Regions from separate parts of the Nocardiopsis sp. TRM 82005 genome, predicted to be linked through region 3. Evidence: predicted binding sites of a transcription regulator. Region 3 holds the regulator's gene; each other region holds the start of a gene.
The links. Region 3 encodes LexA, which represses DNA repair genes until DNA is damaged. Its sites were predicted from a motif close to TCGAACANNTGTTCGA; they were not measured.
Positions count from the first base shown of each region.

Region 1 (5,331 bases), on a different contig from region 3:
GGCGGACCTGCTGGCGGCCGCGGACGTGTTCTGCCTCACCAGCCAGTGGGAGGGTCCGTCCCTGGTGATCATGGAGGCGCTGCGCGCGGGGCTGCCCGTGGTGGCCACCCGGGTCGGCGGTATCCCGGACCTGTACGAGGGGACGGTCCTGATGGTGCCTCCGGGGGATCCCGCGGCGTTCGCGGCCGGGGTGGGACGGGTGCTGGACGATCCCGCGCTGGCCGAGGACATGCGGGCGCGCTCGCGCGAGGCGGCCAAGTCCCTGCCGACCGAGGAGGACGCGGTGGAGGCGGCGACCGGGGTGTACAAGTCAGTGCTGCGGTGTTGAACCGGGGCGCACGGGGGAGGGGCCCGGTTCGGGCCCTTGGCCACCGGTCCCGGCCCGCTTGGCCCCGTGGCTCGCGGGAGTGGTGCGGGTATCGCCCGGGTGAGGTGAAGACCATCGCCGCCGCGACTTCCGCCGCGAGGGTTTTGATGACATCCTTACTCTCGGTCCGGTGTGCGCGGCTCACTGCGATTCACCGGTATCCTGGCCTGACACGTGAGGGGAGTATCCCTGTCGCGGCGGTGTCGTCATCACGGAGTACAGAGTCGTTCTCCCGGTGCCGTCGGCTCACAGCACCACTGTGTGAGCGGGAGAGACCTCCGGTAGTTCGACGTGCGTGCACACGGCTCGCGCGCACTGACCGGAGGAGAGACCGCCCGTGAACGTTCCCTTGTGGGTGTGGGGTGCCACCATCGGCGCCATGATCATCATCCTGGTGATCGACCTCGCCATCGTGGACCATCCCTGGAACAAGAAGAAGGGTCCCCAGGAGTTCGGCATGAAGCAGGCCGCCTGGTGGGCGGTCTTCTATATCGGCATCGCGATCGTGTTCGGTTTCGGTGTCTGGTACTTCGGCGGCGGGGCCGTCGGGGCCGAGTACTTCGCCGGGTTCGTCACCGAGAAGAGCCTGAGCATAGACAACCTCTTCGTGTTCTACCTGCTGATGGGCTCCTTCGCGGTGCCCAAGAAGTACCAGCACGAGGTTCTGCTCGTCGGCATCGTGATCGCGCTGGTCATGCGCGGTATCTTCATCGTCCTCGGTGCCCAGGTGATCAACGCCTGGAGCGAGGTCTTCTACCTGTTCGGCGCCTTCCTCATCTACACCGGTTACAAGATCGTCCGTGACCACGTGAAGGACGACGAGGAGGACAAGGACTTCACGCAGACCCCGGTGGTGCGGCTGGTCAAGCGCTTCTGGCCGGTGAGCAGTGACTACCACGGTGCCAAGCTCACCGCGAACATCGACGGCAAGCGCCACGTCACGCCGATGCTGCTGGTCATCGTCGCCATCGGTGTCATCGACCTGGTCTTCGCCGTCGACTCCATCCCGGCGATCTTCGGCCTGACCCAGGACGCCTACATCGTCTTCACCGCCAACGCGTTCGCCTTGCTGGGCCTGCGCCAGCTGTACTTCCTGCTGGCCGGTCTGATGGACCGCCTGGCCTACATCAGCTGGGGCCTGTCGGCGATCATGGTCTTCATCGGCGCGAAGATGATCCTGCACGCCCTGCACGAGAACGGCGTACACGTGCCCGAGGTCGGTATCGGCCTGTCGTTGACCGTCATCGTCGGCATCATGGCGGTCACCATCATCGGCAGCCTGCTCAAGTCCCGGCTGGACGACCGCAACGACGCCGCGGCGAAGGTCGAAAAGGACTCCACGGCTGATCGCTCCTGATACCGGGCGGACGGTCGAGTCCGCTCCGTGCGACATCCCGAGAAACGGCTGGTTTCGAACAACCGTTCGTCTATAGTGGTGGCACTCTGGCGCTCCGGCGCCGGGGTGCCACCACTTTTGCGAGGTGGAAGAAACCGTCGTCGGCGGTCGTTAGTCTGAACGGGGAGCCGTGCGCCTCCCCCCACATCCCCCTCAGCGGCCCGCCTCCGAGGCCGAGGCGGTCGCCGGGAGGCCTTCGACCGCCATACCGCGAAGTCACACACGGGTCAGCCGACGTCACGTGACGGGGCCGCGTCCTGTGCGCCAATGCCGAAGGATGTCTCACTCGATGGTCGAACAACTGGTAGTCCGGGGAGCCCGCGAGCACAACCTCAAGGACGTCTCGCTGGACCTGCCGCGCGACTCCCTGATCGTGTTCACCGGCCTGTCCGGCTCGGGCAAGTCGTCGCTGGCCTTCGACACGATCTTCGCCGAGGGACAGCGCCGCTACGTCGAGTCCCTGTCGGCCTACGCCCGCCAGTTCCTGGGCCAGATGGACAAGCCGGACGTGGACTTCATCGAGGGCCTGTCGCCGGCGGTGTCCATCGACCAGAAGTCCACCAGCCGCAACCCGCGCTCCACCGTCGGCACCATCACCGAGGTCTACGACTACCTGCGCCTGCTGTGGGCGCGTGTGGGCGTTCCGCACTGTCCGGAGTGCCACCGCGAGATCGCCCGGCAGACACCCCAGCAGATCGTGGACCGCGTCCTGGAGATGGAGGAGGGTACCCGCTTCCAGGTACTCGCCCCCGTCGTGCGCGGGCGCAAGGGCGAGTACGTCGAACTCTTCAAGGACCTGCAGTCCAAGGGCTACACCCGGGCCGTCGTGGACGGGCGGGCCGTCCGCCTGGACGAGGCGCCCAAGCTGGGCCGCTACGACAAGCACGACATCGCCGTGGTCGTGGACCGCCTCACCGTCAAGCCCTCCGCGCGCGGGCGCCTGACCGACTCCGTCGAGACGGCCCTCAAACTGGCCGGGGGCACCATCGTCCTGGACTTCGTGGACGTGGACGCCGATGACTCCGAACGCGAGAAGGTCTTCTCCGAGCACCTGTACTGCCCCTACGACGACCTGTCCTTCGAACAGCTCGAACCGCGCTCCTTCTCCTTCAACGCCCCCTACGGTGCCTGCCCCGACTGCGCGGGCCTGGGAACCCGCTTGGAGGTCGACCCCGACCTGCTGGTCCCCGACCCGGAGAGGACCCTGGCCGAGGGCGCCATCGGCCCCTGGTCGAGCGGGCCCAACAGCGGCTACTGGGAGCGCATCCTCAAGGCGGTGGGCGAGGCCGTGGGCTTCGACCTGGACACCCCTTGGGAGAAGCTGCCGCGCCGCGCCCGCAAGGCCCTGCTGGAGGGGCACGCCACCCAGGTGCACGTCTCCTACCGCAACCGGTACGGGCGCCACCGCTCCTACTACACCGAGTTCGAGGGCGTCATCCCCTGGGTCAAGCGCCGCCACTCCGAGACCGAGAGCGACTACGGCCGCGAGCGGCTGGAGGGGTACATGCGCACGGTGCCCTGCCCCACCTGTGGGGGGAGCCGCCTCAAGCCGGTCATGCTGGCCGTGACCGTGGGCGGCATGTCCATCGCCGAGGTCGCCGAGATGCCGCTCAGCGAGAGCGCCGCCTTCCTGGCCGGCCTCCAGCTCTCCGACCGCGACATGGTCATCGCCGCCCAGGTACTCAAGGAGATCAACGCCCGTATGGGCTTCCTGCTCGACGTGGGACTGGACTACCTGAGCCTGGCCCGCTCCTCCGGTTCGCTCTCCGGCGGTGAGGCCCAGCGCATCCGCCTGGCGACCCAGATCGGCTCCGGCCTGGTGGGCGTGCTCTACGTGTTGGACGAGCCCTCCATCGGCCTGCACCAGCGCGACAACGCCCGCCTGATGGAGACCCTGCAACGTCTGCGGGACATCGGTAACACGCTCATCGTCGTCGAACACGACGAGGACACCATCCGCGCCGCCGACTGGGTGGTCGACATCGGCCCCGGCGCGGGCGAGCACGGCGGCCACGTCGTGGTCTCGGGGATCGTGGACGAGCTGCTCACCTCCTCCGAGTCGCTGACCGGTGACTACCTGGCCGGACGGCGCAGTATCGAGGTGCCCGGAACCCGACGCCCCCTCACCCGCGGACACGAGATGGTGGTCAGGGGAGCCCGCGAGAACAACCTCGGCGGCGTCGACGTCACCTTCCCGCTGGGGGTCCTCACCGCCGTCACCGGCGTGTCCGGCTCGGGCAAGTCCACCCTGGTCAACGAGATCCTGTACAAGGCGCTGGCCAAGGAGCTCAACGGCGCGCGCAACGTGCCCGGACGCCACCTGCGGGTCAACGGCATGAACAGGGTCGACAAGGTCGTGCACGTGGACCAGAGCCCCATCGGGCGGACCCCGCGCTCCAACCCGGCCACCTACTCCGGTGTCTTCGACCACGTCCGCAAGCTGTTCGCGCAGACCACCGACGCCAAGACCCGCGGCTACATGCCGGGCCGTTTCTCCTTCAACGTCAAGGGCGGCCGCTGCGAGGCCTGCGCCGGAGACGGCACGCTCAAGATCGAGATGCAGTTCCTGCCCGACGTCTACGTGCCCTGCGAGGTGTGCCACGGCGCCCGGTACAACCGGGAGACCCTCCAGGTCCGGTACAAGGGCAAGAACATCTCCGAGGTGCTCAACATGCCCATCTCCGAGGCGCTGGAGTTCTTCGAGCCGATCAACGCCATCCGCCGCCATCTACAGACCCTGGTGGACGTCGGTCTGGGGTACGTGCGGCTGGGCCAGCCCGCCACCACGCTCTCCGGCGGCGAGGCGCAGCGGGTCAAGCTCGCCTCCGAGCTGCAGCGCCGGTCCACCGGGCGGACGGTGTACGTGCTCGACGAGCCCACCACCGGCCTGCACTTCGAGGACATCCGCAAACTGCTGGGAGTGCTCAACCGGTTGACCGACACCGGTAACACGGTGATCATCATCGAGCACAACCTCGACGTCATCAAGACCGCCGACCACGTCATCGACATGGGTCCCGAGGGTGGCTCCGGTGGCGGCAGGGTCGTCGCGGAGGGCACCCCCGAGGAGGTCGCGGCGGTCGCAGACTCCTACACCGGGCAGTTCCTGGCCAAGATGCTCTAGCGGCCCAGAGCCGTCGGGGCCCGTCGCGCACCGGGAGCCGGTGCGGGGCGGGCCCCTCGCGTCAAGCACGTTCGTTCCGGGCCACAGCGGGTTGGCGCGGTCAAGGCATATGTCCCGGGTGAGTAGGCTCGGACGTGCCGGTGCGCTCGCTGGGCGGTCATCCGCCGTGTGCGGCAGCCGGTGGAGCACAGCCCCGCGCGACCGCCCCCGACGAACCGCCCTGGAGGTCGGCCACCGCCATGAACGCTCCTCCTCCCGGCCACGGCAGGGGTAGGCCGCCGGAAGACCAGCCGCGTCCGTGGCGGACGCGCCCGCCCCACGGCGCCGCCTCCGGAGCGGGCGGACCCTCCGGCCCCGAGCCCGTGGAGCGGCTCTATCCGCTGGCCAGCCGAAGGATCCGCGTCCACGCACGTGTCATCGACCTGGTCCTGGTCGCCCTGCCCG
Region 1 covers NZ_JBWDTQ010000026.1:100,898-106,228, reverse strand. Annotated here, with positions in the region: gene AC0T5L_RS20935 (glycosyltransferase family 4 protein) at 1-328, shown strand, start outside; gene AC0T5L_RS20930 (TerC family protein) at 705-1,724, shown strand; gene uvrA (excinuclease ABC subunit UvrA) at 2,053-4,887, shown strand; gene AC0T5L_RS20920 (RDD family protein) at 5,127-5,331, shown strand, end outside.
Region 1: the regulator LexA is predicted to act here: its motif matches at 1,779-1,794, upstream of uvrA (excinuclease ABC subunit UvrA).

Region 2 (5,331 bases), on a different contig from region 3:
GGACCGTGCGGTCCGAACCGTACCCGGCACGTACAACGCGCTGGAGAGCGGACTCGTTCCGCCGGTGTCGAACGACACGCACGGAGCCTTGCCCCGTATCGGCTGGTTCGTCCCAGCTTACGTGGCGTCGGTCACCGATATCCCACCGGCTGAGATCGGAGTGTTAACGGTTCAGCCCCGGTTTCCACGCGTGCCACCCATTGTGCCCGCGCTGACGCCTCGTGTCAGCGTTCCCGGTCAGGGGCTTGCGGTGCCGCCGGTCTCGGAGCCACCCACGGGAGGGGGACCGCCGTTGGCCGCCCCCGCACCGTTGGCGGCCGCCGCGCCGAAGGCCGCGTCCGGCGGGGGTGTGAGCCCCATGTGCGCCCAGGCCTGCGGGGTGGCCACCCGCCCGCGCGGGGTGCGGGCCAGGAAGCCGGACCTGACCAGGAAGGGCTCGGCGACGACCTCCACGGTCTCGGCCTCCTCCCCCACCGAGACCGCCAGCGTGGACAGTCCGACCGGGCCGCCGCGGAAGCGGTTCATCAGTACATCGAGGATGGCCCGGTCCAGCCTGTCCAGGCCCAGCCTGTCCACCTCGTACAGCTCAAGCGCGGCACGGGCGGTGGACAGCGACAACCTGCCGTCACCGCGCACCTCGGCGTAGTCGCGCACCCGGCGCAGCAGCCGGTTGGCGATCCGGGGCGTGCCGCGCGAGCGCCCGGCGATCTCCCGGGCGGCGTCCTCCGCCAGGGGCGCGCCGAGCAGACCGGCCGAGCGGTGCAGGATCAGTTCCAGCTCCGCGGGGGTGTAGAAGTCCATGTGCGCGGTGAACCCGAAGCGGTCGCGCAGGGGGGCGGGGAGCATGCCCGCCCGGGTGGTGGCCCCGACCAGGGTGAACGGGGCGATCTCCAGAGGGATCGCGGTGGCGCCGGGACCCTTGCCGACCATGACGTCGACCCGGAAGTCCTCCATCGCGACGTAGAGCATCTCCTCGGCGGGACGGGCCATCCGGTGGATCTCGTCCAGGAAGAGCACCTCGCCCTCCCGAAGGCTGGAGAGCACCGCGGCCAGGTCGCCGGAGCGCTCGATGGCCGGACCGGAGGTGATGCGCAGCGGAGCACCGATCTCGGCGGCGATGATCATGGCCAGGGTGGTCTTGCCCAGGCCCGGACCGCCGGACATCAGGATGTGGTCGGGCGCCCGGTTGCGCCGTTGGGCGCTGTGCAGCACCAGGGAGAGCTGTTCGCGCACGCGCTCCTGGCCGACGAACTCGTCCAGGACGCGGGGGCGCAGCGCGCTCTCCACCTGGTGGTCGTCCATGCTGGCGTCGGGCGAGACCGCCTCGCGCTCGTAGGCGGGGTCCTCCTCCGGGGCGGACCCGCGGAGGGGTTCGGCAGGTTCCTCGTGGGAGTGGTACACGGGTACTCCTTTCCCCTAGGGAGTGCTCTCGGATGCTTTCGTCTCTGCCGGCGTAGCCGACACTCCACGAGCACGAAACGTTCCAAGAACGACCTAGGCGCGGCTGAGACTGCGCAGGGCGCTGCGCAGCAGGACGGCGACGTCGTCGGTCTCCTTGGCCTCGGCGGCCACGGCCGAGGCCGCGGCTTCGGCGTCCTTGGCCGACCAGCCCAAGCTGGTCAGGCCGGAGACGACCTGGCCGCGCCAGGCTCCGTTGGACTCGCCCCCGGGCGCCTCGGCCTCGGTGCCGGGGAGGGTGCCGTCGGTGAGCACGGGTGCGTCGAGCTTGCCGCGCAGTTCCAGGACGATGCGCTGGGCGCCCTTCTTGCCGATACCGGGCACGCGGGTGAGAGCGGCGGTGTCCTCGGTGGACACGGCGTGGCGCAGGCTGGAAGGGCTGTGGACGGCGAGCATGGCCAGGGCCAGGCGAGGACCGACGCCCGAAGCGGTCTGCAACTGATCGAACAGGTGCTTCTCGTCGTCGTCGGCGAACCCGAACAGGGTCAGGGAGTCCTCTCGGACGACGAGGCTGGTGGCGACGGTACCGGTCTCGCCCACGTGCAGGCGGGACAGCGCGGAGGGGGTGCACTGCACTGTCATGCCGACCCCGCCGACGTCGATCACGGCGCTGCTCGCGCCACGTGCGGCCACCCGGCCGGTGAGGAACGCGATCATCTCGTGTGGGCACCGGGGACGGTGCCCTTCTCCTTCCTGGGGGCGAGGGATTACCGGCCGCGGGTACGGCGGGCCAGTTCCACCTTGCGGGCGAAATCCTGTTGGGCCTGGGCGACGCGGGTCTGGGCCCCGCCTCGCCAGATGTGGCAGATGGCCAGGGCGACGGCGTCAGCGGCGTCGACGGGCCTGGGAGGTCCGTCGAGTCCGAGGATACGCGCCACCATGGAGCCGACCTGCGCCTTGTCGGCGCGGCCGTTGCCGGTGATGGCGGCTTTGGCCTCGCTGGGAGTGTGCATGGCCACGGGCAGACCACGGCGGGCCGCGCAGACCAGGGCGATGCCGCTCGCCTGAGCGGTGCCCATGACGGTGCTGAGGTTGTGCTGGGCGAAGACGCGCTCGACCGCGACGGCGTCGGGCCGGTAGTGGTCCAGCCACTCATCGATCCCGCGCTCGATGCCCACCAGCCGCTGGGGCAGGTCGGTGTCGGCGCTGGTGCGAACGGCGTCGGCGCCGAGCAGGGTGAGCGGTCGGCCGATGGAGCCCTCGACGGCACCGATACCGCACCGGGTCAGTCCCGGGTCGATCCCCAACACGCGCACGCGTTTCACCCTCATCTTATCGAACGCCAGTTCGCACCATGCTAGCGGTGGGCACCGACCCTCGGCGTCGGACCGATCAGGTGTGTCCGTGAACGGTCGACCGGTGGCCGGCGCGGTCCGGAGAACACGATCCGCCTGCCCCCAGCCTTCCACCTTCGGCGGTGCCCTGGGGACAGTACCGTTCTCGGGCCCCGACGCGGGGCAGGGCCGCACCATCCCTCCTCCTTGGTCGATGAGCACAAACAGGGGAAAGCTCTTTGTCTGTTTTCAACAAGCCCTGCTTTGGAGTCGTCAAGCAGACTGGTGGCTGGAAGCACGGATATCCGAGGGGGGAGACGCGGGAATGGCGGACACGGGGCTCGACGGCCGCACACGGAAGGTGCTGGTCGTGGGGGCTGGGATCGTCGGGCTCTCGACGGCGTGGTTCCTCCAGGAGCACGACGTACACGTCACCGTGGTCGACCGGGACGACGTCGGCTCGGGTTCGTCCTGGGGCAACGCCGGGTGGCTCTCCCCCGCGCTGGCCCTGCCCCTGAACGAACCCGGGGTCCTGCGCTACGGCATCCGTTCCCTCCTGGACCCCGCCGCCCCGCTGTCGGTTCCGGCCACCCTCGACCCCGAGCTGTGGCTGTTCCTCGCCCGTTTCGCCGCCCACTGCCGGTGGGGCGCGTGGGACCGGGCCATGCGTGCCAACCTGCCGCTGAACACCGCGTGCCTGGACGCGTTCGACCTCCTGGCCAAGGGCGGTGTGCACACGACCATGGTGGACGCACCCATCACCGCGCTCTTCCGCTCACCGGGCGCGGCGACCGGTCTGCTGCGGGAGCTGCGACGCGTCACCCGCTCCGGCCTGCACGTGGACTACAGCGCACTCACAGGTGACCAGGTGCGCGAGGCGCTGCCCCAGGCCTCCGAGCGCATCGGTGCGGCCGTGCGTCTGGACGGACAGCGCTACGTCGACCCGGGCACGCTGGTCAGGAACCTGGCCCGGTCCGTGCTCGAACGCGGCGGGGAGATCCGCGGCGGGTTCGAGGCCGTCGACGTCCGCGCCGGCGGCGGCACGGTCATCACGACCTCCTCCGAGGACGAGCCGCTGCCCGCGGACGCCGTCGTGGTGTCCAACGGCGCCTGGTTCGACGGGCTCGCCCGTGCCCACGGTGTGCGCACCCAGGTCCGCGCGGGCCGGGGCTACTCCTTCACCGTCCCCGCCCGTGAATCCGTGCCCGGCCCGGTCTACCTCCCCGAGGCCCGGGTGGCGTGCACGCCCTACCAGGGGGCCCTGAGGGTGGCGGGAACGATGGAGTTCCGCCGTCCCGGCTCGGTCCTGGACCACCGGCGCGTCGAGGCCGTGACCGCCTCCGCCCGCTCCTACCTGTCGGGTGTGGAGTGGGACGGCCGCACCGACGAGTGGGTCGGTCCCCGTCCGGTCACCCCCGACGGTGTGCCCCTGGTCGGGGCGACCCGTGCGCCCGGCGTGTACATGGCTGGCGGGCATGGCATGTGGGGGCTCACCCACGGACCGGTCACCGGGCGGCTGCTCGCCGAGCAGATCGCCACCGGGGAGCGCCCCGAGGAGCTGCGCGCCCTCGATCCCCTGCGCTGAGGGGAAACGCTGATCGGGCGCTTAGCGTACGAGGCGGGCCCGGGCCCCGGTGCTCACCCCTTGGAGGAGTGGATGAGGCTGGTGGAACGACACTGTCGGACGGGAGCGTTGCCGGGGATGCTCCGGGGCGAGGAGTCCAGCGGCTGGCACGGGGTTCCCGTGACCGTGGCGACGTGCTCCCACGACCGCGTCTCCTCCCCGCGCTCCTGGGGCCGCGGTTGTCCCGGTGGCGTCGTGTCTCGCTGGAGGAGTCCGCGAACGCGCACTAGGTTGAGCGCGTGGCTTCTCTTACCGATCCCCGCGTCCGCGACTTCCTTCTCCAGGGCACCCGCACCGGCATGCTCGCCTACACCGCCTCGGACGGGCGGCCACTGGCGGTACCGGTGTGGTTCACCGTCGAGGACGGCGAAATCGTCTTCAACACCGGGAGCGGCACCGCGAAGGGCCGCTCCATCGCCCGCGATCCACGCGTGACGCTCACCGTCGACCTGCCGGAGCCGCCCTACGCCTTCGTCCAGGTCCAGGGTGAGGCCAGCGTCTCCGAGGACCCCGACGAGCTGGTGCGCACCGCTACCGAGATCGCCCATCGCTACGTGGGCGCGGAGCAGGCCGAGGAGTTCGGGCAGCGCAACGGCGGACCCGGAGAGCTCACGGTCCGTGTGCGGCCGACCAAAGTGATCGCCGCCTTCGACATGCTCGACTGACCTCGGGGCACTCCGGCCCGTGTACCGGCGCACAGGCCGGACCGATCGGGGCGCGGCCCGCCGCGGCCTCGCGGACCCCGTCGTGACGGTCTCCGATGTCCGCGCGCACCCGTCCCACCACAGGACGCACCATCTCCCTCGAGTATCGAGAAAAACGCCTACGTCCGCATTAACCGAATAAGAGAAACACTTCTGCAGTGGAAAGGGCACACCTTTTTGTCCTTCATGCCGGACCATGAGCACATAGCCTGAACCGTAAGAACCGATATCACGTTCTCAGGTGAATCCATGATCCGCCAGAATCCGGATG
Region 2 covers NZ_JBWDTQ010000016.1:67,654-72,984, reverse strand. Annotated here, with positions in the region: gene ruvB (Holliday junction branch migration DNA helicase RuvB) at 238-1,302, opposite strand; gene ruvA (Holliday junction branch migration protein RuvA) at 1,495-2,115, opposite strand; gene ruvC (crossover junction endodeoxyribonuclease RuvC) at 2,166-2,714, opposite strand; gene AC0T5L_RS12870 (NAD(P)/FAD-dependent oxidoreductase) at 3,058-4,317, shown strand; gene AC0T5L_RS12865 (PPOX class F420-dependent oxidoreductase) at 4,596-5,021, shown strand; gene AC0T5L_RS12860 (hypothetical protein) at 5,298-5,331, opposite strand, start outside.
Region 2: the regulator LexA is predicted to act here: its motif matches at 2,734-2,749, upstream of ruvC (crossover junction endodeoxyribonuclease RuvC).

Region 3 (5,331 bases):
CACCGCAGTCCCCGCAGTCCCCGCAGTCTCAGCAGGCGCCAGGTCAGCCGCCCCAGCCCTCCCAGCAGCCGCCGCAGGGTCAGCAGTACCCGCAAAGGATGGGGCAGCCCCAAGGGCAGTACCCGCCACAGCAGCAACCGCAGAACCCTCAGCCACAAGGGCCGCAACCGCCCGGACCCGAGGTGGTGCCCTCCGCCCAGCCACAGAGCCGGGGGTGCGCCACCGTCGTCGTGACCGCCGCAGCGCTGGTCCTGGTCGTGCTCGCGGCGGGAGCGATCTGGTACGTGGTGAACCGGGACGGCCCCGAGATGGGCGACTTCGAGTCCGCGCCCGAGTGCGCCTTCGCCGAGACGGAGACGCTGGGGGAGCTGGTTCCCGGGTACGAGATGGAGGTCGAGGAGTCGGTCGGCGGCGCACAGTCCCCCTTCGGGACGGGCTGGCAGTGCCGATGGGCGACCCCGGAGGGGCCGGGCGAAACGGTTCCGGGCACCGCCACGCTGGTGATCGTGGCCGCACCGAATCCGGGCGGTGTCACGACGGCCGTCGACAACCTGGACACCACCACCTCTCAGCACGAGACCCGGGAGTTGGACGGGGTCGGTGACGAGGCGGTGACCTGGGTCCAGGGCGAGCCGTACACGAGCTCCTGCGTGGGCACACGGGTGTCCAACCTGTACCTGGAGACCTGCTACAGCGCGGCGGCCAGCTATGACGCGGCCGTGCCCGGCGACGAGGAGCGGATCACCGCGGGGGCCGAGGAACTCGCGCTGTCCGTGGTGGAGGCGCTGCCGGAGCCCGTGCCGGAGTAACGGGCCGGGGACGGGCGGGCGGCGGTACCCGGTCGCGCGCGGCGGAGGCGGGCTACCAGGCGCTGTCCAAGAACTCCTCCAGCGCCGGGGAGACCTCCTCGGCGAAGGGGCGCTCGGCGTCCAGGACGGTGGCGCCGGGCTTGTCCTCGTAGCGGCGGAGGATGTGGTCGGTGCCGGGGATGTCGACGCGCTCGGCGTCCTCCAATCCGGTCATCAGCCGGTCGACGTCCTCGCGGGAGACCTGGGCGTCCTCCTCACCCCACAGCACCAGCACGGGTGTGTCCTCGGGCAGCTGCTCGCCCAGCTCGACGGGGTCGAAGGAGTCCATGAAGGCCAGGAAGTCCTCGTTCGACGGGGAGTAGAGGCCCTGGACGTTCACCGTGTCGATATCCGTCGACCGGAGAGAGCGACCCGCCCTGATCGCCGCCCGTGCGGTGCGCGCGTCGGAGAGCGTCTCGACGGCCTGTCCCTCCTCGATCTGTCCCAGTCCTTCGGCCATGCGCACCTGCTCGGTGAGCTGCCGGTCGATCAGGTCCAGGTACCGGGTGCCGGGAGGGGTGGCCAGCACCAGGGCGGGGGGAGGGTGCTCCCCGTCGATGAGCTCGTGGGAGCGCAGCGCGTAGAGGGCGCCCTCGCTGTGCCCGACGACCACCACACGCCCGGGGTCCACCTCGGGCTGGGAGACGAGTTCGTCGTAGGCCGCCGCGACCTGCTCGTCGAAGATCAGCGGATCCACCGGCTGGGCCTCGCCTTCGGACGCCGCGGGCTCGAAGCCGGGTCCGCTGCCGTACTTGTCGTAGCGCAGTGAGGCGACCCCGGCGTCGGCGAGCACCCGGGACAGGTTCCAGTTGGTGTTGGCGTCGGGGCGCATGCTGCTGTTGCCGTCGCGGTCGGTGGGACCGCTGCCGGAGATGATCAACGCGCCCGGAACGCCGCCGGAGACGTCCTCCGGCGCACGGAAGCTCGCGGACACCTCGTGCCCGCCGCCCCGGAAGGTCAGTTCCCGTTCGGTACCGCCGGCGCCCGGTGCCCCGGCGGTCCCCTCGCTCTCCGGTGCGGGAGCGCAGGCGGTGGACAGCAGGACGGCGGTGGCTCCGCCGACCAGCGCGGTGCGCCAGCGGGCAGCAGGGGAAGAAGCAGGCGTGAACACGCCCACAGCCTAACGGGAAGCGCCCCCGGACCGTTCGGGGGAACGGGCCGGGGGATGCGCCGGAACGCTCAGACGCGGCGCATGACCGCGACGACCTTACCGAGGATGGTGGCGGCGTCACCGTTGATGGGCTCGTATGCCTCGTTGCGAGGCATCAGCCACACGTGGCCGTTCTCCTCACGGCGCAGCACCTTGACGGTCGCCTCCTCGTCCAGCAGGGCCGCCACGATTTCGCCGTTGTCGGCGTCCGGCTGCTGACGGACCACCACCATGTCGCCGTCGGCGATCGCGGCGTCGGTCATCGAGTCACCGACGACGGTGAGCATGAACAGGCGTCCCTCACCGACCAGCTGGCGGGGCAGGGCGAGCACGTCCTCCACCGACTCCTCGGCCAGGATCGGACCACCTGCGGCGATCCGGCCGATCAGCGGTACGGCCGCGGCACGCGAGGGGTCGAGGTCCTCGGGGGTCACGGCCGTACCGCTGACGCGGCCGGGGGTACGCAGCTCCACCGCGCGCGGACGGTTCTGGTCGCGGTGCAGGTAGCCCTTGCGCTGGAGCACCTTGAGCTGGTGCGCCACGCTGGACGGGCTGGACAGGCCGACCGCTTCCCCGATTTCCCTTATGGACGGGGGGAAGCCCCTCTCCCGTACATAGCGCTGGATGCAGTTCAGCACGCTCTGCTGGCGCGCGGTGAGCTTGGGGGCTTCGGGCGTGGACCCGCCCGTGTTCTCCACTGGTGCGAGAACGGTGGCGGTGTCTGCGGCTCCGGGATTCTCCTCCGGCACGGCCGGGCCTCCTCGGCATTCGGTTCGATCAGGGCCTGCTTGCGTGACTGGCCACCGTCGGCCCGCGACCGCGCCGACCTGGGCGTCCGCGTGATGGCGAAACCAGCGTGAAATCAGGGTCAACTTTAGTCGTTGCGCACGGTGATATCAAACAAGCGTTCGAGGACGGGACAATTGCTCCGCGCCTTTCCGCGGCCAATTTCCCGCCCGTACTTATGTGTGTACACGCGTTCACGCCGCGTTGTCCCCAAAATGCGCGAACACGTGTCCGCGGGGCTGGTTTTGGTGGGATGCGGAAGGCATCTTCCCTGTTGTCGGTCCGACCGAAATCCCGACGGCGCAGCGGTTTCGGGTGCCACGGGCTATCTCGATTCGCGGCCGGGGCGGTCATCGGCGCTATCCTGGACCGCGGCGCCGGGCACCCCGCGAGAGCCGACGGGTGCCGAGCCCCCGTCCTTCCGCCGCCCTCGTCCCCGCGGCCGTGTGGTTGCTCACCGTGTCGGAACACGCCTCTGCCAAGGTTGCGTCATGCGACGCAGGCCTCTAAGTTCGACCACAACATCTGGTGTTGCGGCAGAGGCGGTTGCCCAGAAGTTGTGGTTTAGTGGTACCTAAGGGTTGTCGTTCGGTGAGAGAAGCAGGTGAACCAGGGTGCACTGTCCGTTCTGCCGCCATCCGGACACCAGGGTGATCGACAGCAGGTCCACCGACGACGGCGCGGCCATCCGGCGCCGCCGGTCCTGCCCCGTCTGCGAGCGCAGGTTCACCACCCAGGAGACCGTCCTGCTGATGGTCGCCAAGCGCTCCGGGGTCACGGAGCCCTTCAGCCGGACCAAGATCATCGCCGGGGTGCGTCGGGCCTGTCAGGGCCGTCCGGTCTCCGAGGACGCCCTCGCCAAACTCGGCCAGCAGGTCGAGGAGGAGATCCGCGGTCGCGGTCTGGCCGAGGTCCCGGCCCACGAGATCGGCCTGGCCATCCTCGGCCCGATGCGCGAACTCGACGAGGTCGCCTACCTGCACTTCGCCAGCGTCTACCGCGGCTTCGAGAGCCTCGCCGACTTCGAGTCCGAGATCGCCAGCCTGCGCAGGGACCGCGAGCCCGAGCCCGACACCCGGACCAGCATCACCGGGTAGCGCCTCCCCGCGGCCGGGGGGCGGACCGCGGGCGGGGCGCCGCCCCGAGCCGGGCCCGGAGGAGGACACGTCCGGTCCCGCACCATCCCACGAGAAGGACGCCGCGCACGGTCGGCAGGCCGTGCCCACGAGGTAGGGGAGACTCCGCGATGACGGAAACCGTCAGCGGCCCGACAGGACGCAAGGGCAAGGGGAGCCGCAAGGGGATGAAGATGAAGCGTGTCTTCACCTCCCCGGGAGTTCACCCCTACGACTCCCTGGAATGGGAGCGCCGCGACGTCGTCATGACCAACTGGCGTGACGGCACGGTCAACTTCGAACAGCGCGGTGTGGAGTTCCCCGCCTCCTGGTCGATGAACGCCACACAGATCGTGGCGAGCAAGTACTTCCGTGGCGCGGTCGGCACCCCTGAGCGCGAGTGGAGTCTCAAGCAGCTCATCGACCGCGTCGTCGGCGCCTATACCGCGACCGGCCGCGAGCACGGCTACTTCGCCTCCGACGACGACGCCGAGGTCTTCGACCACGAGCTCAAGTACGCCCTCGCCCACCAGCTGTTCAGCTTCAACTCACCGGTGTGGTTCAACGTCGGCACCGCCTCGTCGCAGCAGGTCAGCGCGTGCCAGCCCTACGACGCGATGGTCAGCACTCCGGCCGGACTCGTGCCTATCGGCGAACTCGTGGAGAAGGACGCCGTCGGCACCAAGGTCTACGACGCGCACGGTCTGACCCGTGTCGTGGCGACCAAAGCGAACGGCGTCAAGGATGTTCTGCGCCTCCACACCAAGGCTGGTTACGCCCTTGACGTCACGTCGGACCACCTGGTGTGGAAGGCGACCGGGGACGCACTCGACCAAGGACGCTTCCTTCCTGCGGGGGGACTCCGTCCTGGCGACAAGGTGCAGTGGCACCGGCGCGAGGCCTTCGGTGAGTCCGAGATCCGTTCGCAGGACGTCGCGGAGGCGGCGCTCGCGGGATGGCTCCAGGCCGACGGATTCGTTGGGCGGTACGAGGGCACGAACAAGTCCTTGACCATCGAAGCGATGACCGCTACGCCAGCGGAACTGGAGTGGGTCACCTCCGCATTGGACAACGTGCTTCCCGGAGTGCACCGCAAGGAGACCCGTGTCAGGACCCAGGACGACACCCTGGACTGCCGACGGACCAGGCTCTACGGGAACTGTCTCAGCGACTTCGTTGAGCGCTGGGGACTGCGTGTGCGCGGCACGGATATGGAGGTCCCGGAATTCCTGTTCACCGCCCCTCTGCCGGTTGTGCGCGGATACCTGCGCAGCCTCTTCCAGGCGGAGGGCTATGTCTCCGATCGGGAGAGCTCGACCCTCCTCGGACTGGACATGATCTCCGAGAAGCTGGTCAGAGGAGTCCAGCAGCTGCTTCTCCGATTCGGAATCTTCTCCCGGGTGCGCCGGAAGCCGGAGCCCAGGGAGAACCG
Region 3 covers NZ_JBWDTQ010000021.1:77,712-83,042, forward strand. Annotated here, with positions in the region: gene AC0T5L_RS17480 (hypothetical protein) at 183-809, shown strand; gene AC0T5L_RS17485 (alpha/beta fold hydrolase) at 862-1,959, opposite strand; gene lexA (transcriptional repressor LexA) at 2,028-2,747, opposite strand; gene nrdR (transcriptional regulator NrdR) at 3,399-3,881, shown strand; gene AC0T5L_RS17500 (LAGLIDADG family homing endonuclease) at 4,031-5,331, shown strand, end outside.

Region 4 (5,331 bases), on a different contig from region 3:
GGAGCGCGGGGAGGCCGATCCGGAGCGGCTGGCCGTCCGCGGGCCCAGCGCGGGCGGGTACACGGCGCTGATGGCACTGACCGGGGACACGTTCGCGTGCGGGGTGTCCCTCTTCGGCGTGACGGACCTTCTGGGGTTCAGCGAGACCACGCACGACTACGAGTCCCGGTTCCTGGACTCCCTGGTGGGGATACTGCCGGGGTTCGCGGAACGGTACCGGGAGAGGTCGCCGGTCAACCGGGCCGGGGACATCGACGCACCGGTACTGCTGCTCCAGGGCCTGGAGGACAAGGTGGTGACGCCGGACCAGGCCACGGCGATGGCGACGGCGCTGGGGCGGCGCGAGGTGCCGTACGCGCTGCTGGAGTTCGAGGGAGAGGCACACGGGTTCACCGCGCAGGACGTGCGGATCCGATCGCTGGAGGCGGAGCTGGCCCTCTACGCGCGGGTGTTCGGGTTCGAGACGGACGCGGCGCCGCTGGAACTGGTGACCACCCCGCCGGAGCCACGCCCGGAGCCCGGGCCGGAGACCTCCACGGACGAAGCCGAACCGGTGGCCGGGAGCTCCGAAACCGCGGAAGGGGTGCCCGCGACGTCCGAAGCCGCAGGAGAGGTGCCCGCGACGCCCGAGGCCGTCGACGGTGGCGCGGAGGAAGCGCCGCGTCCCACCGGTGCCGAGGCCCCCGCCAGCTCCGAGTGAACCGGAGCGCGCACGGGCCCGCCACCACGTCTGTCCCGGCCGCGGTGCCCGGGAGGGCGCGGTCCCCCCGTCCGGGGGCGGCGTTCGCGAAGCGGACGGTTCAGAGGTCGGGCTCGTGCAGGTCGGCGTCCACGCCCTCGCGTTCGAGTTCCTCGCGGACCATCCGGTAGGACAGGCCCGACGAATAGCCCTTGCGGGCGAGCGCACCCAGGGTGCGGCGGACCCGGGTCTCCCTGTCCTTGCCCCGGCTGGCGGCCAGGCGGCGGCGGGCCAGGTCGCGGGCGGCCTCCTCCTCGTCCTGGTCGCTGAGCTCGCTGACGGCCTCCTGGACGGTGTCCTCCTCCACGCCGCGGGTGCGCAGCTCCCGGGCCAGCGCGCGGCGGGACAGGCGCCTGCCGTGGTGGCGGGAGGATACCCAGGCTTGGGCGAAGGCCGCGTCATCGATCAGTCCGGCCTCGCTGAACGTGCCCAGGACCGAGGTGATGACCTCCTCGGGGAACTCCCTGCGGTGCAGCGCCCGTTCCAGCTGGGCACGTGTGCGCGGGGAGTGGGTGAGCATCCGCAGGACCAGGGCCCGGGCCCTGGTCTCGGGATCCTCCCCGGACGGGCGCGGCCCGTCCGGGGAGGGGTCGTCCTGCGGGGCTCCGGAGCGGGGCCGACCCTGGGACCGGCTCCCCTCACGCATCCGTCGTGGGCGCCTTGGTGGGCTTGGCCGCGGCGCGCTTGGCGGGTGCCTTGGCGGAAGCCGTGTCCGCGGCCTCCTTGTCAGCGGCCGGTGCCGTGGCCTCCTTGGCGGTGTCGGCGGCCGGCCCGGAGGCGCTGTCGTCACCCTTGGCGGGCACGCCCAGCTTCTCCTTGATCTTCTTCTCGACCTCGTTGGCCACGTCGACGTTCTCGTTCAGGAAGGCGCGCGAGTTCTCCTTGCCCTGGCCCAGCTGGGTGCCGTCGTAGGTGTACCAGGCCCCCGACTTGCGCACGATGCCGTGTTCCACGCCCAGGTCGATGAGGCTGCCCTCCCGGGAGACGCCCACACCGTAGAGGATGTCGAACTCGGCCTGTTTGAAGGGCGGGGCCACCTTGTTCTTGACGACCTTGACGCGGGTGCGGTTGCCGACGGCGTCGGTGCCGTCCTTGAGCGTCTCGATACGGCGCACGTCCAGGCGCACCGACGAGTAGAACTTCAGCGCCCGGCCACCGGTGGTGGTCTCGGGCGAGCCGAACATCACGCCGACCTTCTCACGCAGCTGGTTGATGAAGATCGCGGTGGTGCCGGTCTGGTGCAGCGCACCGGCGATCTTGCGCAGCGCCTGGGACATCAGGCGGGCCTGCAAGCCGACGTGGCTGTCGCCCATCTCGCCCTCGATCTCGGCGCGGGGCACCAGGGCCGCCACGGAGTCGATGACGATGATGGAGATCGCGCCCGAGCGGATCAGCATGTCGACGATCTCCAGCGCCTGCTCACCGGTGTCCGGCTGCGAGAGCAGCAGGTTGTCGGTGTCGACGCCGATCTTCTTGGCGTACTCCGGGTCGAGCGCGTGCTCGGCGTCGACGAAGGCGGCGATACCGCCCATCTGCTGCGCGCCGGCCACCGCGTGCAGGGCGACGGTCGTCTTTCCGCTCGACTCGGGGCCGAAGATCTCGACGACGCGGCCCTTGGGGATGCCACCGATACCAAGGGCGACGTCAAGGGCGATCGCCCCGGTGGGGATCGCCTCGATCGGCGGACGGTCATCGTCTCCCAGACGCATGACGGAGCCCTTGCCGAACTGCCGCTCGATCTGGGCGAGTGCTGTGTCGAGAGCCTTGTCTCGGTCTCCGGATGCCACGGGATACCCCTGTTGTTGGGTCGATGCTTTTTTCTTCATGATGAGCACGACGCTACGCGGCCGGTACGACAATCGCGACGCCCCACGTCCGCCTGTGGATATCCACACTACCCGAACCTGTGTTCGATGTGATGTACGAAACGCGTGCTCGCGCGGGGTCAGCTCTTGAACACGGGGACGTCGAAGGCCTCGCACACGGCGCGCCACACCTCCTTGGCCCCTACTCCGTCGGCGAGCGCCTGCTGGACCGTGCGGGACCCGAGCCCCTCCAGGACGTGGTCCTGGGCCAGGCTTTGCGCGTAGGGCTCGCCGAACTGCTCGTGCATGTTGTTCCAGAAAACCGTGAGTCTCATCGGGCCCAGTATCGGTGATCAGCGCGTCCGCCTCGGTCCTTCCGGATTTCTGTCACCACCCCCGGGCACACTGGCGGCATGAGCCGTGCGCCACATCCCCTCGAACGCTTCGGACCGGCCACCCGCACCTGGTTCGAACAGGCCTTTCCCGCCGGCCCCACCCCCGCGCAGACCGGGGCCTGGGAGTCGGTCTCGCGGGGGAGGAACACGCTGGTGGTGGCCCCGACCGGCTCGGGAAAAACCCTGTCGGCCTTCCTGTGGTCGCTGGACCGGCTGATCTCGGCGCCGGTTCCCGAGGACCGGGCCCGCCGCTGCCGGGTGCTGTACGTGTCCCCGCTCAAGGCCCTCGCGGTGGACGTGGAGCGCAACCTGCGCGTCCCCCTGGCCGGGATCGCGGCCGCCGCCGAGGCGACGGGGCAGGACCCGCCCTCGGTCACCGTGGGGGTACGTACCGGCGACACCCCGGCCGACCAGCGGCGCAGGCTCGCCAGCCGCCCGCCGGACGTGCTCATCACCACACCCGAGTCGCTGTTCCTGATCCTGACCTCACGCGCCCGGGAGGGACTGGCCGGCGTGGAGACGGTGATCGTCGACGAGGTGCACGCACTCGCGGGCACCAAGCGCGGCGCGCACCTGGCGCTGAGCCTGGAGCGGCTGGACGCCCTGCTGGACCGCCCGGCGCAGCGGATCGGGCTGTCGGCGACCGTGCGTCCGCCAAAGGTGGTGGCCGAGTTCCTCGGCGGCGCCGACATCGTCTCGCCGCCCGACTCCCCCGGCATGGACCTGCGCGTGGTGGTGCCCGTCCCCGACATGGACGAACCCGATGCGCCGGGGACGTTGGAGGGGCACGGGACCGCGCCCGGCGGCGCCCGGGGCGGCGGGTCCCTGTGGCCCCACGTGGAGCTGCGGGTCCTGGACCTGGTCGAATCCCACCGGTCCACCATCGTCTTCACCAACGGCCGCCGTACCGCCGAGCGGCTGTGCGCCCGCCTCAACGACCTGTACGCCGAGCGGCACGGCCTGGAACTGCCGCCGGAGGAGGTACCCGCACGGGCCATCGCCCAGTCCGGGCAGAGCCGTGGCGGCGATCCGGTCGTCGCACGCGCCCACCACGGCTCGATGTCCAAGGGCGAGCGTGCGCTGATCGAGGACGACCTCAAGGCGGGTCGGCTGCGCTGTGTGGTGGCCACCTCCAGCCTGGAGCTGGGTGTGGACATGGGCGCGGTCGACCTGGTGGTCCAGGTGGCCTCTCCCCCGTCGGTGGCCAGCGGCCTCCAGCGGATCGGCCGGGCCGGACACCAGGTCGGCGGGACCTCGCGCGGGGTGTTCCTCCCCCAGTTCCGGGGCGACCTGCTGGCGACGGCCGTGGTGGTCGCGCGGATGCGCGCGGGCGGTATCGAGCGCCTGGAGATGTCGCGCGCCCCTCTGGACGTGCTGTCCCAGCAGATCGTGGCGATGGCCGCCGTGGACGACTGGCCGGTGGCTGAGCTGGCCGCTCTGGTGCGGCGGGCCGCGCCCTTCTCCGACCTGACCGGCCCGGTACTGGAGTCGGTCCTGGACATGCTCTCGGGCCGCTACCCGTCGGACGAGTTCGCCGAGCTGCGCCCGCGCCTGGTGTGGGACCGGGAGACCGACGTGGTGAGGGGACGTCCGGGTGCGCAGCGGCTGGCCGTGGTCAGCGGCGGCACCATTCCGGACCGGGGCATGTACGGGGTACACCTGGTCTCCGGGGACGCGGCCTCCGCGCGGGGGCGGGCGCCCACCCGGGTCGGCGAGCTGGACGAGGAGATGGTCTACGAGTCACGGGTGGGTGACGTGTTCGTGCTGGGGTCCACCTCGTGGCGTATCGAGGAGATCGCCGCCGACCGGGTGCTGGTATCGCCCGCGCCGGGGCGGCCGGGCCGGATGCCGTTCTGGAAGGCCGACGCGCAGGGCCGACCGGCCGAGCTGGGCCGTGCGGTGGGCACGCTGACCAGGGAACTCGCCGAAGCGGCCCCTGAGGAGGCGCTGGCCCTGGCCGAGGGGGTCGGGTTGGACCGGTGGGCGGCGCGGAACCTGGCGGCGTACGTGGCCGACCAGCGCGAGGCCACCGGCCAGGTGCCCGACGACCGGACCGTGGTCATCGAGCGCTTCCGTGACCAGGTCGGTGACTGGCGAGCGGTGGTGCACTCCCCGATGGGGGCTCGTGTACACGCTCCCTGGGCGCTGGCGATCGCGAACCGGGTACGGGCGCGGTTCGGGACGGACGCACAGGTCGTACACGGCGACGACGGGATCGTGCTGCGGCTGCCCGACACCGAGCAGGGCGGGCTCGACCGCGCGGGTGGGCTGGCCGACCTGGTGGCGCTGGACCCCGAGGGGGTGGAGGAGACCGTTACCGACGAGCTGCCCGGGTCGGCGCTGTTCGCCGCCCGCTTCCGCGAGTGCGCGGCACGGGCCCTGCTGCTGCCCC
Region 4 covers NZ_JBWDTQ010000010.1:29,307-34,637, forward strand. Annotated here, with positions in the region: gene AC0T5L_RS06640 (S9 family peptidase) at 1-700, shown strand, start outside; gene recX (recombination regulator RecX) at 801-1,385, opposite strand; gene recA (recombinase RecA) at 1,378-2,526, opposite strand; gene AC0T5L_RS06655 (DUF3046 domain-containing protein) at 2,685-2,879, opposite strand; gene AC0T5L_RS06660 (ATP-dependent helicase) at 2,958-5,331, shown strand, end outside.
Region 4: the regulator LexA is predicted to act here: its motif matches at 2,638-2,653, upstream of recA (recombinase RecA).